Regions from separate parts of the Actinoallomurus sp. NBC_01490 genome, predicted to be linked through region 2. Evidence: riboswitches for the same ligand, from Rfam matches in the RefSeq annotation. Region 2 holds a riboswitch; each other region holds the start of a gene.
The links. Region 2 has a riboswitch for cyclic di-AMP ahead of OG417_RS36645 (C40 family peptidase). Riboswitches for the same ligand answer to the same signal wherever they lie in the genome.
Positions count from the first base shown of each region.

Region 1: it holds a riboswitch for cyclic di-AMP, as region 2 does, so the genes downstream of both, OG417_RS37925 (CHAP domain-containing protein) here and OG417_RS36645 (C40 family peptidase) in region 2, are expected to answer to the same signal.
Region 3: it holds a riboswitch for cyclic di-AMP, as region 2 does, so the genes downstream of both, OG417_RS19545 (C40 family peptidase) here and OG417_RS36645 (C40 family peptidase) in region 2, are expected to answer to the same signal.
Region 4: it holds a riboswitch for cyclic di-AMP, as region 2 does, so the genes downstream of both, OG417_RS51360 (CHAP domain-containing protein) here and OG417_RS36645 (C40 family peptidase) in region 2, are expected to answer to the same signal.

Region 1 is NZ_CP109433.1:8,218,861-8,223,063, reverse strand. It holds gene OG417_RS37935 (TetR/AcrR family transcriptional regulator) at 1-555, opposite strand, end outside; gene OG417_RS37930 (hypothetical protein) at 668-1,282, opposite strand; gene OG417_RS37925 (CHAP domain-containing protein) at 1,372-2,130, opposite strand; cyclic di-AMP (ydaO/yuaA leader) riboswitch at 2,142-2,285, opposite strand; gene OG417_RS37920 (sirohydrochlorin chelatase) at 2,840-3,604, opposite strand; gene OG417_RS37915 (phosphoadenylyl-sulfate reductase) at 3,586-4,203, opposite strand, start outside.
Region 2 is NZ_CP109433.1:7,954,045-7,958,247, forward strand. It holds gene OG417_RS36630 (CHAP domain-containing protein) at 1-283, shown strand, start outside; gene OG417_RS36635 (SDR family NAD(P)-dependent oxidoreductase) at 624-1,379, shown strand; gene OG417_RS36640 (MerR family transcriptional regulator) at 1,411-1,779, shown strand; cyclic di-AMP (ydaO/yuaA leader) riboswitch at 2,023-2,178, shown strand; gene OG417_RS36645 (C40 family peptidase) at 2,190-3,191, shown strand; gene OG417_RS36650 (class II 3-deoxy-7-phosphoheptulonate synthase) at 3,284-4,203, opposite strand, start outside.
Region 3 is NZ_CP109433.1:4,072,260-4,076,462, reverse strand. It holds gene OG417_RS19550 (C40 family peptidase) at 1-521, opposite strand, end outside; gene OG417_RS19545 (C40 family peptidase) at 556-1,575, opposite strand; cyclic di-AMP (ydaO/yuaA leader) riboswitch at 1,588-1,715, opposite strand; gene OG417_RS19540 (hypothetical protein) at 1,900-2,115, opposite strand; gene OG417_RS19535 (NYN domain-containing protein) at 2,153-3,493, opposite strand; gene OG417_RS19530 (DEDD exonuclease domain-containing protein) at 3,696-4,203, shown strand, end outside.
Region 4 is NZ_CP109433.1:11,124,645-11,128,847, forward strand. It holds gene OG417_RS51350 (C40 family peptidase) at 1-281, shown strand, start outside; gene OG417_RS51355 (hypothetical protein) at 319-1,464, opposite strand; gene OG417_RS51360 (CHAP domain-containing protein) at 1,472-2,452, opposite strand; cyclic di-AMP (ydaO/yuaA leader) riboswitch at 2,452-2,595, opposite strand; gene OG417_RS51365 (cation diffusion facilitator family transporter) at 2,808-3,704, opposite strand; gene OG417_RS51370 (ArsR/SmtB family transcription factor) at 3,804-4,175, shown strand.

The sequences.
Region 1 (4,203 bases), 260 kb from region 2:
CACCCGCGCGGTGCCGGCGGCGGCGCCCGCCGCCAGCGGGGCGACGAGGGCCTCGCCGATCGCCCCGACGAGCGCCGCGGCGCTGATCTGGACGTCCTGGTCGGGCAGCTCGCCCGCGGCGATGCCCCGGGTGATGAGCGTCGCGATCGCGTCCGCGTACGCGCGCCGGAACACCAGCCGCTCGGCGTCGACGGCCGGGTCGGCCGGCTCGGCGAGCAGCGCGTAGGCCATCCGCGGGGCCCGCAGCGCGCGGCCCGCGAAGGTCTCGATCACCGCGGCGACCGCCTCGGCGGCGGTGCCCTCCAGGGTCGCCGCTCGCGCGACGGCGTCCACCTCGCGCCGGGACGCCGTGCGGAACACCTCCGCGACCAGGTCGGCCTTTGCCGGGAAGTGGCGGTAGACGCTGCCGGTGGCGACACCCGCCCGGCGCGCCACGGCGGCCACCGAGCATCCCGCGTAGCCGTGCTCGGCGACGATCGCGAGCGCGGCGGACAGGATGCGCTCCCGCGAGGCGCTCAGGCGCGCCTCGACGCGGGGCGTGCGGCGGTACGGCACACAAGAATTGAACCGCAGTTCACTTCTTCGACGCAACCGTGGAAATAGGTTCGGGGCCCCTCGGGCAGGAGGGGCCCCGAACGCCCCCAGGGGGGATGGGGGCGGGAAAGGGCTACTTCTCGGAGACTCCGGTCGCCATGTCGTAACCGGTGCCCGAGTGGCGGTAGACGGGGCCGTCGCCCAGCTGCAGCACCTGGAACTTGATCGGGATCGAGTTGGACCGGGTGCCGGTGAAGTACTGCATCATCTCCTCGGACAGGTCGATGATGGCCGGCGGGTTGTGCTGGGCGACCGCCCATTCGGCCGGGCCGAAGTCCTCGACCACGCCGACGGCGCTCTTCTTGCCGACGGTGATCTTCACCTTGGTGCCGAGCGGCCAGTACGGGCTGGCGATCGTGTGGAACGACATCGGCTTGCCCGACGCGGTCTCCGCGTCCCAGAACGACGTGCCGGTGGAGACGCCGCCCGGCATGGCGGCCTTCTTGTCGGCCTTCTCAGTGGGGGCCTGCCGGGGCAGCTTGACCGCGTGGCCCTCCGAGCCGGGACCCAGCAGGCCCGAGTCCTCCTGCGTCACCTGCACGCTGCTCGTACGGGCGGCCGGGGACGAGTCGGCGGAGTGGGTGAGCGCGACGGACAGGCCGGCGCCGGCCACGACGACGCCGGTCGCCACCGAGGCGATCGTCTTGGTGGAGAATCGATCCAGGGAATGCTTGGCGAATTCGAACATGGGGGGATGGCCTCTCAGCACAGGGGAGTCGGAGACGACGTGCAGGGCGGGCCGCCCCGGCCGGCGCGCGGCCGGGGCGGGGAGAGGGCTCAGGCGTCGCTGGAGCCGTACTCGGGGTAGCCGTAGCCGACGACCGACGACTTGTCGCGCGTGCGGATCTTTACGGCGTTGTCGGTGTTGCCCTCGATGGTCTGGATGGTGCCGTCGTGGTTGTCCTTGATGACCATGCCGACGTGGTCGATGTCGTCGATCGACTTGCTCCCGCTCCAGGAGAAGAAGACCACGGCGCCGGGCGTCGCGTCCTCACCCCAGCGGCCCTGGTCCTTGAACCACTGGGCGTGGGTACGGGTGAAGGCGTCCGCGCCCATTCCCTTCACGCCCAGCTTGGCGCCGATCCAGGACACGAACATGTCGCACCAGTTCGCGTTGGCGTAGTCGGAGACCTTGCCGCCGTCGCGCTGGACGCCGCGCTCGGCCCACGGAGAGGAGACGAACCACTGCTGGAACTTGGTGCCGCCACCGGAGGAGTCCTCGGTGACGCCCACCTGGGACTCGGCGAGTTTCAGCGCGTCGCTCGCGCTGGGCAGCACCTGGCGCTTCTCGGTGTTGACGTTGCCGGCCTTCTTGTCGGCCAGGGCCAGCGTGTCCGGCTTCTTGGGGGACGCGGCGTCGTGGGGCACGGTCGCCACTGCTCCGGCCGAGACCGCGTCGACCTTCTGGGAGGATCCGGCCGGGGCCGCCGCGATCAGGCTGATCGCGGTCGCGCCGACGGCGGTGACGGCGGCGAGGGAACCGCCGAGTCTGGTGTTACGCAGCAGACGGCATGACTTCTTGTGTCGACCTGACACGTTCGAGCACTCCTTTGCTTCCATGCCGCTTACCGGGTTAGCTGACGGGTTCGGGCGTGGAAGCTGCCCTACGGCGCAAAGGGGATGCGCCGATTCACCCCAGTGGTGCGGTGGGTCCCCGGTTCCGCGAAGTGCGGATTCAGCGGGAGCCGTCTGAGGGGACGGCTCGAAGAACAGGGGGATGGCGGGCCGTGTGTACGGCCACTTCTCTCAGGTCTAGGGGATCTTGTCGTCCATTCGTCCGGTGCACTCCTGACTTCCCGGCGCCTGCCGATCACCCCACGGGCTCGGGCGGGAAGTCGCCCTGCGGGCACACTGGAGGCGTGCCACACGCCCTGTCAGAGACACGGGGTCCGGCTCCGTCGCTTCGCGGCGGATGCGGCGCGTTGCCGAACCGGCATCGGAGGTGGATCCATGAGGGGGGATCGCAAGGGATGCGCGGAGCGGCGCTCTTGGTTATGAACCGTCGCGGCCCGGAAGGGGGGCCCCTCTCACGCGTCGTCGCGTGCCGCACGCGGTGGTGCTGGTGGGCAGGCCCTGGCCGGCGGAGATGTTACGGACGGCGCATGGGGGGCGTCGTCGGTCAACCGAACATAGCAAACATATTTCGGGCCGTAAAGGGTAAATATGGACATCCCCCGGCTCTGACCTGCGAGAAGATCACATGGGCTGGTCTGTCAAGCCCGAAACCCCGGTGAAATAAGGGTTTTCAGCCGACAGCTGCTTGATCACCGAGCGTGATGATCTCGGTGTAGCGCTGCTTGATGATCTCTACGAGCTCGGGCGCGGCGCCGAGCGCCGCCGAGACCGCCGTCGCCCCGGCCGCGAGCGACTCGTCGCGGACCTTGTCGGCGAAGTAGCCGGGGGCGAGGAAGTAGGAGGCGACCGCGACCCGCGGAGCCCCGGCGTCCAGCAGCCCGCGTACGGCCTCGGCCGGCGTGGGGCGCGCGGCGGAGGCGTAGGCGGGGACGACACGCCGCCATCCGCGCCAGCCGCGGGCCATCCGGCCGATCGTCGCGTTGGCCGACGGGTCGCTCGACCCCGCGGCGGCCAGCACGAGGGCCGTGTCCGGATCGGGCGTCACACCGGCCTCGGCCAGCCTCCGCTCCAGGGCGGAGATCATCAGCGGGTGCGGCCCGAGCGTCGCGCCGTACCACAGGCGCATCCGCGGGTGGTCCCGGCGCACCTCGGTCAGCGCGCCGGGGATGTCGGTCTTGCTGTGGTACGCGGCGGTCAGCAGGAGGGGGAGGACGGCGGCCTCGCCGGCGCCGTCGCCGGCGAGCGCCCCCAGCGCCTGGCCGGGCGTCGGCGGCGCGTGGTCGAGGTAGGACGTCATCACCCGCAGCCCGGACCGGCGGCGTACGAGGTCGAGCAGGTCCTCGACCGTCGCCGCCGCACGCGGGTCCCGGCTGCCGTGCGCCACCGCCACCAGAGGCGGCGGGGGCGCGCAGGTGATCAGAGGTTGATGCCGCATTCGGACTTACCGGTGCCGGCCCACCGGCCGCTGCGCGGATCGTCGCCGGGCGCGACCCGCTGGGTGCACGGCTCGCAGCCGATGGAGGGGTAGCCGTCGTACTGCAGCGGGTTGACGAGGATGCCGTTCTCCTCGATGTACGCGCCGAGCTGCTCGTGCGTCCACCGGGCGAGCGGGTTGACCTTGACCTTCCCGCGCGAGGCGTTCCACTCCACGACCCTGGCCCCGCGGCGGTGCGCGGTCTCCTCGCGGCGGATCCCGGTGATCCACGCGAGGTACGGCTCCAGGGCGCGGTTCAGCGGCTCGACCTTGCGCAGGTGGCAGCACAGGTCCGGATTCCGGCCGTAGAGCCGGGGACCCAGGTCGCGTTCCTGCTCGGCGACCGTACGCGAGGATGTGACGTTCACCACGTTGACCGGGTAGACCGCCTCGACGGCGTCACGGGTGCCGATCGTCTCGGCGAAGTGGTAGCCCGTGTCGACGAAGAGCACGTCGATGCCCGGCCGGATCTTGGCGGCGATATCCACCAGCACGGCGTCCTTCATCGAGGACGTCACGCAGATCCGGTCGCCGAACGTCGCGATCGCCCAGCGGACGAT
Region 2 (4,203 bases):
CCGCGTGCCGGTGCCGACCCCGAACGTCCGCGTCCGCAAGCGCGGCAAGCACCACCGCACGCCGGTCGAGATGCCCGCCGACATGAGCGTGGCCGACCTGGACGCCGCGGACGCCGGTACGGCGGTCATGCCCGTCCTGTCCGCGGAGGCCGCCGCGCTGGCCGAGGACAAGGAGTTCTGGGGCAAGATCACCGAGCTGGAGGAGGACGTCGAGCTGGCGTTCTGGAACACCCTCCACGCCGCGGTCTCCCAGCCCAGCTCCGAAGAGTCGCTCAACGTCTGAGAGCGGGCTCTGAAGCCCGAGCCGGCCCTCCCCGCCCGTGGGAGGGCCCTCGGTCATCGCCCGGGCCCTCTTCTCCGAGCCCCGGCACTGCCGCTTTCCCCGGTCCCGCACCGAGCCGGACGTCCGATCTCAACGGTCGGCTCGGCACGTGGACCCGTTGCAGGCCGACCCTGCCCCTGGAGCGCGATCTCGCGCTCGGTCGGCCTGCGCCGGCGGCCTCCCCGTCTCCGCCTGTTCTCCCTCGCGCGCTTGACCCTGACGCCGGGGTCAACGTTTAGCGTCGTCGCGACACCGCCCGGCACGGCCGAGCGGACCCAGAGACGACAAGGACGGGCAGGATATGACGAAGACGTCACTCCACGGTCAGAGCGTGATCGTGACCGGTGGCGGCACCGGGATCGGCCGGGCAACGGCGCATCAGTTCGCACGTGAGGGTGCCCAGGTGCTCGTCGTGGGCCGAAACGCGGAGAACCTCGACCGGACCGCCGAAGGACGACCCGGCATCCGTACGTTCGCCGCCGACGTCGCGGCACCCGAGGCGCCCGCCCGGATCGTGACCGCTGCGGTCGAGGCGTTCGGGCGGCTTGACGTCCTGGTGAACAACGCCGCCATCACCCGGCCGGCGCCGCTCGGCACGATCGACCGGGACGTCGCGCGGCAGCAGCTCGACACGAACCTCATCGGCCCGCTGATGCTCACTCAGGCCGCCCTGCCCCGGCTGGAGGACGGAGGCGGCACGATCGTCAACATCACCGCCAACGGCCCAGGGCGCGCCTTCCCGGGCAACTCCGTCTACGGGTCCACGAAAGTGGCCCTGGACTTCCTGACCCACACCTGGGCCGTCGAGCTGTCTCCTCGGAACATCCGGGTCGTCTCGGTCGCTCCTGGGATCACGCAGACACCCGTGCTGACGCACGCCGGGTTCACCCCTGAGGAGATCGCCGCGAGCCGCGACGAGATGCTCGCCCGCGTCCCGCTCGGGCGCCCCGCACGGCCCGAGGAGATCGCCTGGTGGATCGTGAACGTCGCGCGCCCCGAGGCCGGCTACCTGACCGGTTCGGTGATCCGCGTCGACGGCGGGATCAACATCGCATGAGGGGCGTTCACCCGAAAGGTAATCTCCGACCGTGTTGATCGGCGAACTGGCCCGGGAGGCGGGAACCACCGTCCGTGCCCTGCGCTACTACGAACAACAGGGCCTGCTACACCCCCGGCGTACGGCGAACCGGTACCGGGACTACGGTGAGAACTCCATCCTGCGGGTCCGCAACATCCGGCTGCTGCTCTCGCTCGGCTTCACCGCCGAGGACCTCCACGCGTTCCTGCCCTGCCTCGACCAGGACATCGAGGCGAACCGGTGCCCGGGGAGCGCTTCGGTCATCGCGGGCAAGCTCGCCGAGCTCGAGGAGAAGATCACCGCGCTGGCCGAGATACGGGACCGTCTGAGCGTGTTCCTCGACCGCGTCAACGGCGGTTGCGACAGGGACGGGCTCTGACTGTACGCCGCCCGCACGGGCCGCCGGGGCGTTCGCCGAGAGATCGGTGTACATCCCGCCTTTCGCGGCCGGGCTTCGCTTTGCACTAGGCGGAAAGGGCCAGAGCGGCATCACCCACAGTGACCATCCTTGAAGACGCCAGGCCATCTCCGCATGTTCCGGTTGGCCATCACGTCACGGTCCGTTAATGTCCCACGGTGTCACCGGCCGGTTCCCGGCCGGACCGCCGAGTCGCCTCGCGCGCAAGCCAGCGCGCCGGGCGAGCCGGGGACCCACTCACGGAGCGCCTCACGGGACTCTCTCCCATCGCGCTCGGTCCCGGGGTGAATCCGTAACCGGTAGGGCTTCTCCTTGGCCCGAACCCGTCAGCTAACCCGGTAGGCGGCCCAGGAGAAATGAGGAGCACCTGAATGGAGCCTTCGCGAACCGCGAAAGCGCATCATAGGCCGCACCGCAGCCGCAACACCGTGGTCGCCGGCATTCTTCTCACCGGCGGACTGATCCTGCCGTCGCCGTCGGCCGAGGCGAAACCGGCACCCCGGATCGACGCGCTCCGGCAGCAGGCCGACCAGCTGAACACCCAGCTCGAACAGCTCACCGAGCAGTACGACGGGCTGCGCGTCCGGCTTCGGCAGGCCCAGCGCGCCAGCACGATCGCCAAGGCGACCTCGCAGCGCGAGACCAAGGCCCTCAAGGCCATCCAGCAGCGTGTGGGCCGGCTGGCCGCGCTGCGCTACATGCACAGCGCGCCCGACGAGGCGCCGGCGCTGTTCTCCGCCAAAGACCCGCAGGCGCTGCTGGACCAGGCCGCGACCCTGCACTTCTTCACCCAGCAGGACGACACCCAGGTCCGCCAGCTCACCCAGGCGATCCAGAACGCCGAGCGTGCCTGGCAGAACGCCCGTGACCGGGCTTCACGGTCGGCGCTGCTCAAGACGCAGCTCGCGCAGAAGAAGGCGACGATCGGCAAGACGCTCGACAAGCTGCGCAGGCCGCTGCTCAAGGACGCCGTCGAGCGTGCCGAGCGCGGCGAGAGCGTGCCGGAGATCCCGGGCGGGTCCACCAAGGCCATCGGCGCCGTACGCGCGGCGCTCACGCAGCTGGGCGTCCCGTACGTCTGGGGCGGCGCCACGCCCGGGAAGGGGTTCGACTGCTCCGGCCTGACCATGTGGGCGTACAAGCAGGTCGGGGTGAACCTCCCGCACTACGGCGGCGACCAGTGGAACGCCGGCGTCCACGTCTCACGGAGCCAGCTCCAGCCCGGCGACCTGGTGTTCTTCTACTCCGACATCCACCACATGGGGATGTACCTGGGAGACGGGAAGTTCATCCACGCGCCCCACACCGGCGATCACGTACGGGTCGCCGACCTGGCCACCCGCCCGTTCGCCGGAGCCGTGCGCATCGTCTGATCGACGTAAGCGCCGTCTTGAGAGACGTACGCATCGCCTGACCGGCGCACGCGCCGTATGAGTCGAGGGGCCCCGGGCGCGGGGCCCCTCGCTCACTTCGTCGTGCGGTACATCTCCGCGACCATGAACGCCAGGTCGAGCGCCTGGCTGCGGTTGAGGCGCGGGTCGCAGGCGGTCTCGTACCGCTGGTGAAGGTCGTCTTCGACGATCTCGTGGCCGCCACCCACGCACTCGGTGACGTCGTCGCCGGTGAACTCCAGGTGGACGCCGCCCGGGTGGGTGCCCAGCGACCGGTGGACGTCGAAGAAGCCCTCCACCTCGGCCACGACGTCGTCGAACCGGCGGGTCTTGTAGCCGCTCTCCGCCTCGAACGTGTTGCCGTGCATCGGGTCGCAGATCCACGCGACCTGCGCCCCGCTCGCGGTGACCTTCTCCACCAGCGGCGGCAGCGCCTCGCGTACGCGGCCGGCGCCCATGCGGATCACGAACGTCAGGCGGCCCGGCTCGCGCTCGGGGTCGAGCTTGTCGATGAGCGCCAGGGCGTCCTCGGCGCTGGTCGTCGGGCCGAGCTTGACCCCGATCGGGTTGCGGATGCGCCGCATGAACTCCACGTGCGCGCCGTCGAGCTGCCGGGTGCGCTCGCCGATCCACAGGAAGTGCCCGGACACGTCGTACGGCAGGCCGGAGCGCGAGTCGATGCGGGTCAGCGCCCGCTCGTAGTCGAGGATCAGCGCCTCGTGGCTGGAGTAGAGCTGGACGCGGTGGAACTCCTCCGGGTCGGCGCCGGCCGCGTGCATGAACGCCAGCGCCCGGTCGATCTCGCCCGCGAGCCGCTCGTAGCGGCGCCCGGCCGGGCTGTTCGCCACGAAGTCCTGGTTCCACGCGTGGACCTGGCGCAGGTCGGCGTACCCGCCCTGGGTGAAGGCGCGGCAGAGGTTCAACGTCACCGCGGCGGCGTGGTAGGCCCGCAGCAGGCGTCCCGGGTCCGGCGTGCGGTCCTCGGCGGTGAAGC
Region 3 (4,203 bases), 3.9 Mb from region 2:
GCGCGCTGCTTGTCGACCTGGTCCTTCTGCTGCTTGAGCTGCTCGGCCGCCTGCTCCGCCAGCGCCTTCTGCCGCTCCAGCCGCTGCGCGGACGCCAGGAACTGGTTCAGCTCCGCCGCGCGGTTGCTGGAGACCTTGGTGAAGGCCGACATCTGGTCGAGCACGGCCTCGGGGTCGTTGGCCGACAGGAACTGGGGGATGTCACCCGCCGCGCCGCCCTCCTTGTACTCCGCCGCAGCGAGCTGGGCGACCCGGGTGTGCAGCTGGTTGAACGTCGCCTGCTCGACCGTGACGGAGGACTTGAGCGCCTTGAGGTGGCTCTGCGCGGCCTTCCAGTCCTCCTTGGCCTTGTTGTACTGGTTGGCCAGCTGGTCGACCTGGTCGTTGAGCTTGGCGAGCTGCTGCTTGGCGGCGCTCAGCGAGGGGGTCGGCTTGGCCTCCGCGGGGGCGGCGGGCAGGACGAGCCCGGCGACGATGGCCGCTCCGGCGGTACCGACGATCCAACGACTGGTTTTGGACATGGTTGAACGCTTCATCTCCACTGTTGTCAGCTCCCTACGGACGGCCCGCGCCGTAGTAGTTCGAGCTGTAGTAGCCGCTCAGGCTCTCGATTTGGACGACCGTGCCCGTGTGCGGTGCGTGGATGAACTGGTTGTTGCCGACGTACAGGCCGACGTGGCCCAGGTTGTCGAAGAAGACCAGGTCGCCGGGCTGGAGGTCCGAGCGGGCCACGCGGCGGGTGGCGTTGTACTGGTCCGGCACGACGCGGGGCAGGCTGACGCCGGCGTGACGCCAGGCCATCATCACCAGCCCGGAGCAGTCGAAGCTGTTCGGTCCGGCGCCGCCGTACTTGTACGGATCGCCCTTGTGGGCGTAGGCGTACTCCAGGGCGAGGCGGGCGGGGCCGGACGCCGGCCCGTTGTAGGTGCCGCCATGGCTGCCGCCGGAAGCGCCGCCGCCGAGCCTGTTGACCAGGGACTGCTGCTGCGCGGCCTGCTTCTTCAGCTTGTCGAGCTGCGCCTTTTCGGACTTGAGCTTCGCGTTGAGGTCGGCGGCGGCCTGCTGCGCCTGCGCCTTCTGGCGCTGCAGCAGCTGCGCGGCGTTGAGGAACTGGGTGACCTCGGTGGAGCGGTTGTGCGCTACCTGGGTGAACACCGAGATCTGGTCGAGCACGTCTTCGGGGTTGTTCGCCGACACGAGGGTCGGCAGGTCGCCGGAGTCGCCGCTCTTGTACGCGGCGGCGGCGAGTTGGGCGACCCGCTCACGAAGGTGCTCGTAGGTCTTTTGGTCCTCGGCGACCGACTTTCGCAGAGCGTCGTACTTTTTCTTGGCGGCCTGGCGCTCTTCTTTGGCCTTGTTGTAGACGTTGTCCTGGTGGTCTACCTGGGAATTCAGCTTCTTGAGCTTGGCCTGGCTCTCTTTCAGCGTCGGCTTCGGCGCTGCTTCGGCAGGCACGGACGGCAGCACCAGCGCCGCCGACGCCGCTACGCACAGGGTCGCCAGGGCACGTGCCCCGACTCTGCCTCCCGGCAGCCAGCCGACGGTGGCACCGCCGGAACTGCGCTCTGTTGCCACGATCGCGGCACGCCCCTCTCCCAAGGACCGCCTACCGGGTTAGCTGACGGATTCGGGCGTGGAAGTCGCCCTACGGAACGCGAACGCTCCGATTCACCCCTGGAACCTGGTTCCCCGGCTCGGTACGGCGATGGGTGACCCTCGACGGAAGGTCCCCGGGAATGCCGTGTCGACTCGGCGGGAGCCTGTCGCCGTCGCCTGGGGGGCGACGAACGAGCGACTGACTCAGCGCGTGAGACTAGTCAAGTATCACCCTGGTAACAACCGCTTCTACGGGAATACTCGCAATTTCCGTCAATCTGGCAGCAGCGTGCGCACAAGTGATTACGAGGCGCGCCCGTCGGAGATCGTCAGGCGGAGCGGGGGAAGCATGCCGCCCTCCGCGAGAACGTCCAGCGCACGGCGCTCACCGTCGCTGATCTCCACGGCTTCGACCGGATCGCCCAGCATGAACGAGACCACGCAGTCCGCGCACCCGACGTTGCGTAGCTCACACTTTTCGCAGTCGATGAGCATCGTGCCTCCTCGTGTCGGCGTCATGACACAGACGGTAGGACGAGGCACCGACAGAAACGCCTCACGTGCGGCTGAGGCGCCTCAGCAGCAGTGACGCCGGAGCGGGCCGCGCGTCGGCGCGCCGGGCGGCGTCGCACACCTCCTGGTCGGAGGAGATGACCACCACCGCCCGCCCGCTCGGCTCCGCGCGTACGAGCTGGCCGATGAGGTCGTCGGCGGTCTGGCCGGGCGCGCTGAACAGCACGCGCACCCCGCGCGGCGCCTGCACCGCGACCGGGGCGTCCAGCTCGGCTCCGTCGAACACGACGGTCACCTCGGCCTTGGTCTGGGCGTGCAGGACGCCGACGCCCGACACGAGGCGGGACCGCTGGTCCGACAGGGGAAGGTCGCCGTACCCGGTCTTGGTGACGTTGTATCCGTCGATGATGAGGTGCACCTGCGGCAGCGTGAGGAGCTGGTCGAGCAGCGCCGGGTCGCTGTCGGCCAGCGCCCGGCCCGGCAGCGTGCGGTGACCGGGCCGCTGGGGCGTCACAGCGCCGACGTTGTCGGCCGGCCGGGTGATGCCGGTCGGCAGCCCGATCTCCTCGCGCAGGCCGCGCGCGGCGTCGGTCAGCGCGTCGAGCAGCACCCGCAGCCGGGTGTCGTCGAGGTTGCGTCCCTCGCGGGCGGCGCGGCGGGCGCTCTCGGCGGCCGACTCGGCCTGCGACAGCCGGGCGCGCAGCCGGCGCAGCTCCGCCTCGGCCGCGGCCGCCGCCGCCGACGCGGCGGCGCGCTCCTCCCCCGCCTGGCGGTCCAGCTCCTCCGCCCGCGCGTGCTCGCGCTTGGCGCGCGTGCGGCTCTCGTGCAGCTTCTTGCGCAGCTCGGCGTTCTCCGCCCGTGAGGCGCGCAGTTCGGCGCGGAGCTTTTCGATCTCCTCCGAGCGTGTCGCCTTGGCCGCGGCGATCTGTTCGTGAAGCTCGGCCACCTTGCGGATCGTCGCGGCCTCGTCGGCCGCGAGGGCCGAGCGTTCGAGGTCGCGCCGCGCCGTCTCGACCCGCTCGGTCCAGCCCGGCGGCCGCATGAGGTACGCCAGGGCGGCGACGGTCACCGGGTCGGCCGCGGCCGGGACCGTGCCCGACTCCAGCGCCGTGGCCAGCTCGGCGTGGTCCTCGCGGACGGACTCGGCGACGCGCTCGCGGAACACGTCGTCCTTCGCCAGCTGGGCCGCGATCGGCGTGGCCGCCAGCCGGGCCCGGCGGCGCGGCTCGAACCGCGCGACGCGCCGCAGCGGCGCCGGGACCTGGTCGCCCGGCAGCACGCCGACGGTGTGCGCGGCGAACTCGACCACACGTTGCCGCACCGCCTCTGGCAACGGCTGGTCGAGATGCTCACCCGGGCCGGTGTCGATGATCTTTCTCCTCACGAGTGGTCGGGTCGTGCGCCCGGCGAACATACCGCCGGGGCGCCCGTACCGCCGTCGCTGCCCAGCGTAGACGGCAGGACACCCCGGAGTAGGCGATCCTCCGACGAATGCCCCGGTCCTCGTCGCCGGCGACGGCCGCCGAATCCCTTCCGGAGGCCCCGCGCGGGCCGGCTTGTCGGTACCCGGCCGTACGGTGCCTGCCATGGCCCCCGAAGGCCCTGCCGTGCAGGGCACCCTCGACGATCTCGGCACCCCCCTCATCGGAGTGACCTTCGTGGTCGTCGACCTGGAGACCACCGGCGGCTCGGCACGCGACGACGCCATCACCGAGATCGGCGCGGTCAAGGTGCGCGGCGGCGAGGTCCTGGGCGAGTTCGGCACGCTCGTCGACCCGGGCATGGCGATCCCCCCGTTCATCACCGTGCTGACCGGCATCACCCAGCAGATGGTCGTCGCGGCTCCACGCATCGAACAGGTGCTGCCGGCGTTCCTGGAGTTCGCGCGCGGGGCCGTGCTGGTGGCGCACAACGCGCCGTTCGACATCGGCTTCCTCAAGGCGGCGTGCGCCGCGCAGGAGCGCCCCTGGCCCGCGCCGGCCGTCGTCGACACGGCCGACCTGGCACGGCGGCTGCTCACCCGCGACGAGGTGCCCAACTGCAAGCTGTCCACGCTCGCCCGTTTCTTCCGTACGGCCACCGAGCCGTGCCACC
Region 4 (4,203 bases), 3.2 Mb from region 2:
CGAAGGGCTATGACTGCTCCGGCCTGACCATGATGTCCTGGCGCGCCGCCGGCGTCAGCCTCCCCCGCGTCGTCCCCGACCAGTACGCCGCCACCCGCCACGTCGCCAAATCGGACCTGCAGCCCGGCGACCTGGTCTACTTCGACAACCTCGGCCACGAGGGCATGTACGTCGGCGGTGGCAGGTTCATCCACGCCCCCCACACCGGCAGCGTCGTGAAGTTCGACAGCATGTCCAACCCCTGGTACGTCTCGCACTACGTGGGCGCCAGCCGGCCCTGACAGATCTCGCACAGACGGCCCGGCGAGCCGGCTCGTCTCATCCGACCGCAGCGACGGCGGGTACGAACACCGACACGACGATCCGGCCGCCTCGGCCATGCCCCTCGCCGAGCGCGTCGAAGGTGAAGTGCTCCATCGGCAGCAGGTGAGTGCCGCCGATCGTGACGGGCCTGCGCACCTCGTACACCGCCGGCCAGGGACACCGGTAGAAGCATCCGAGCCGCTCGCCGGCCCGGTCGGTGGCGAAGACGATCGCGCCCGTCCGGAGCGCCGCGTCGATCTGCGCCTGGACCCGGACGGTCGCCCCCGGCCACGGGTCCGCGGCCCACATCTTCTCGACCGCCGCGCGCGCCGATGGACGTGAGCGCCACAGTGTGCGCCGACCCGGATCGGTGAGAGACCAGATGTCGATCCTCGACGGGCCGCGGGCGACGAGCGAGACCACGGTGGTGGGGTCTCGGGCGTCGAGCAGGGCGGGCATCGCGGCGACCTGGCCGAAGAGGAACAGCATCCGGAGCGCGTACCGCAGATAGGCGGCGGTCATCGCCGACCATGACGGTTCATCGAGGTCCGGCTGCTCCGTGTACTCGATCGCCGCGGCGGCGTTGTCGAGTAGCCAGTGAAGCCAGAACAGATCCTCCTCATCCCTGACCGGCGCCCGGACATGGTCCGCCAGGGTGGAGCCGCCCCGTGCGTGAACCGCCCGGAGGGCCGCCGCCATCGCGGTCGACAGTGGATAAGGACCGTACGTCCGGTTCGGCCACCCCGGTGGCTCGGCCGGAAGGTGCACCTGCTCCTCGATCCGGTACGAGGCGTCGGCCGCGGCGGGGCCGGCCTGAGACATCCAGCGGCTCGCCGGACCCAGGAACGCCAGTATCCGAGCCGACGCCTCGGGGCGTACGGCGCCGAGAGTGCGAACCCGCACCGCATCGAGCAAGTGCTCCCCGACCATCTGCAGGACGTAGGCGTTCCAGACCGCCAGCAGCCGCCCCGCGAAGTCAGGCGGGAACCGACGCGGTGCCGTACGCCCACGGAGAAGTTCACGGCGCAGGCGCTCCGCGTCATCCAGCTCCCGGCGGACGAGCCGCCCCGCGGACCGGTACTCCTCGAAGGTCCGCAGGGGCAACCCGCCCTCCAGGGGCCGGACCGCGCGGATCGGCGCGGCGGACGGTTTCCTGCCCACCCGGCTCCTACATACCGGCCATCGCGGACGCGCGCTCCGACGGGCGAGCGCTCGCCATCACCGAGTGCATCGAGTCCCAGAACGCCAGTTCCTCATCCTCCTCCAGGGCGGAGATCCTCCCCCAGAACTCGCGATCTTCCGCTTGGGCCGCCGCCTCGGCCGTGAAGGCCGGCATCACCGCCGTACCGACGTCGGCCTCGTCGAGGTGCGCCGGAGTCATCTCGGCGGGGAGCTCCACCGGCCTGCGGTGGTGCTTCCCGCGCTTGCGGAGCTGAACGCCGGACGCGGGGACCGGCACCTTCACCCTGGACCTGGCGATCGCCAGCGTGGCCGTGCCGAACACCACGACGGCCAGCAGCCCGGTCAGCATCCCGCTCTGGTCGACCAACGGCTGCTCCGGCGCCGCGTGAGAAGTCTGCGCCACCTGCTGCTGCGCCCCGACGTCCCCGACGATCTCCCGCGGCGACAGCGCCGGTGCCGAGTGCTTCGGCTGGTACTTCTGCTCCGTCCCCGGTACGGGCTTGCCCTTCACCTTGACCTTGGCGGGATAGCCGAAGCCGACGACCTGGCTGACATCGCGATCGGCGCGTCCGAGCTTGTTGTTGTGGTTCGCCTCGATGGTGGTGAGCTTATCGCCGTGGACCTTCTCCACGATCCCGACGTGTTCGATGTCGCCGATGCTCTTGCCGCCCGAGAAGGAGAAGAACACGATGGCGCCCGGCTCGGGGTTGTGGCCCCACGCGTGGTGCTTCTGGAACCAGCTCGCGTGATCAGGCGTGGAGGCGAACTCCCCCGTCCAGTCCTCGACGCCCGCCTTGTCGGCGGCCCAGGCGAGGAACATGTCACACCACGGTGCGGTGTCGTAGCCGCCGCCGTGGGCGACGTGCTCGCCGTACCAGTTCCCGTACTTGGTGTAGCCGCTGCTCTTTTCGCTGTAACCGAGTTCGGTCCTGGCGATGTGCAGCAGCTTCTGGCCTACCGGATCCATATCTCTCCCTAACCCGCCGACCGGGTTAGCTGACGGGTTCGGGCCAGGAGAAGCCCTACCGCACACGGCGGATTCACCCCAAAGACATGGGTCCCCGGCTCCAACGACGCTGGCGGCGCCACCGGATTAGGCGTCCGGGCCCCGCCTTCGGATGAAGACATGACACAGCCCGGCTACGACGCAACGTAGTAGAGACCGTAATCAAACACAACATCAGCCCCAAATGCGACATTCGCTAACTCCCAGCACGGAACACTCATCTGGCCCGGATCCTGTACGCGGTGGGGCAAAGGAACAGGCGGTGTGCGAGGTGACACCACAGCTGCTCCTACGGAGATTAGGAGATCGCGGCGGGTCAGGCCGTCTCGGCCGTGGAATGAGCGTGGGCGTGCACCAGGCCCGCCGCCGGAACCGCGGCCCGTACGCTCTCCTCGACGGAGGCGTTGATCCGATCCGCGTCGGCGAGGTTGAGACCGTCGCCGAGACCGGTTTCGACCTCGAGCGCCAGCGTGCGGCCCATCCAGCGTCCGCGGACCTCGGCCGACCGCACTCCGGGCACCCGCGCGGCCGCGGCCTTGGCGGCGTCAAGGTCATCGGGGTCGACGCCGTCCATCAGGCGGTGGACCATCTCTCGGGTGACCTCCACGCCGACATGGCAGATGAACAATGTGACGGCGAAGCCGGCGATCGGGTCGCCCCACCGGTATCCGGCGATGACGAGCGCCAGCCCGATCAGCGCTCCGACGGAGGAGATGGCGTCCAGCCACGAGTGCTTGGCGTCGGCGATCAACGTCGCGGACCGGATACGCCGCCCGACCTTCAGCTTGTAGCGGGCCACCAGCTGGTTGCCAACAATGCCGACGGCCGCACCGGCCATGCCGACGGCCGGATGACTCGTGGGCGCCGCGTCGAGCAGCTTCCGCACGCTCTCGTACCCGGCGAACAGCGCACTGAGCCAGATCACCAGCGCCACACCCAGCCCGGACAGGTCCTCGGCACGCTCATACCCGTACGGATAGCGGGCGGTCGGGGGCCGACGTGAGATCCAGAACCCGGCGAACACCACCGCCGAGGTGGACACATCGGACAGGTTGTGCAGCGCGTCACCGAGCAGGGCGACCGATCCGGTCACCATGGCCAGGGCCAGTTCCACCACCGCGGTGATCGCGAGCCCGGCCGCCGACACCGCCATGGCGCGGTTGGCCGCACGCCGGTCGGCGGCGTCGTCTCGTACGGTCTCCAGCATGCTCATGACAGGGCGGCTCCCCCGGGGTCTCTCCGACGTGCCCGGCCATTATAGGAGAATATGTGAATACCTGTTCACCTGTTGACACGCGGTAGCATCGCCGTCATGGGACACGGCGTGGACGGGCGAACGACCCCCGCCGCCCAGATCGACCTTCAAACCGCCAAGACGGTCGCCGAGACGATGCAGGCCCTCGCCACACCGAGCCGGCTGCTCATCATGGCCCGGCTCCGCCAAGGGCCCTGCCCGGTCGGCGAACTCGCCGACGCGGTCGGCATGGAACGCTCTGCGGTCTCACACCAGCTCCGCCACCTGCGCCACCTCGGCCTCGTCACCGGCGACCGGCAAGGGCGCAGCATCGTCTACCGCCTCTACGACGACCACGTCGCCGCCCTGCTCGACGAGGCCGTCTACCACATCGAACACCGCCGACTCGGCGCGACCGACCAGCCCCCGGCGGCGAACCTGACCGGGTGACCACCACCCGCGACCGCTCCTGCGAGCG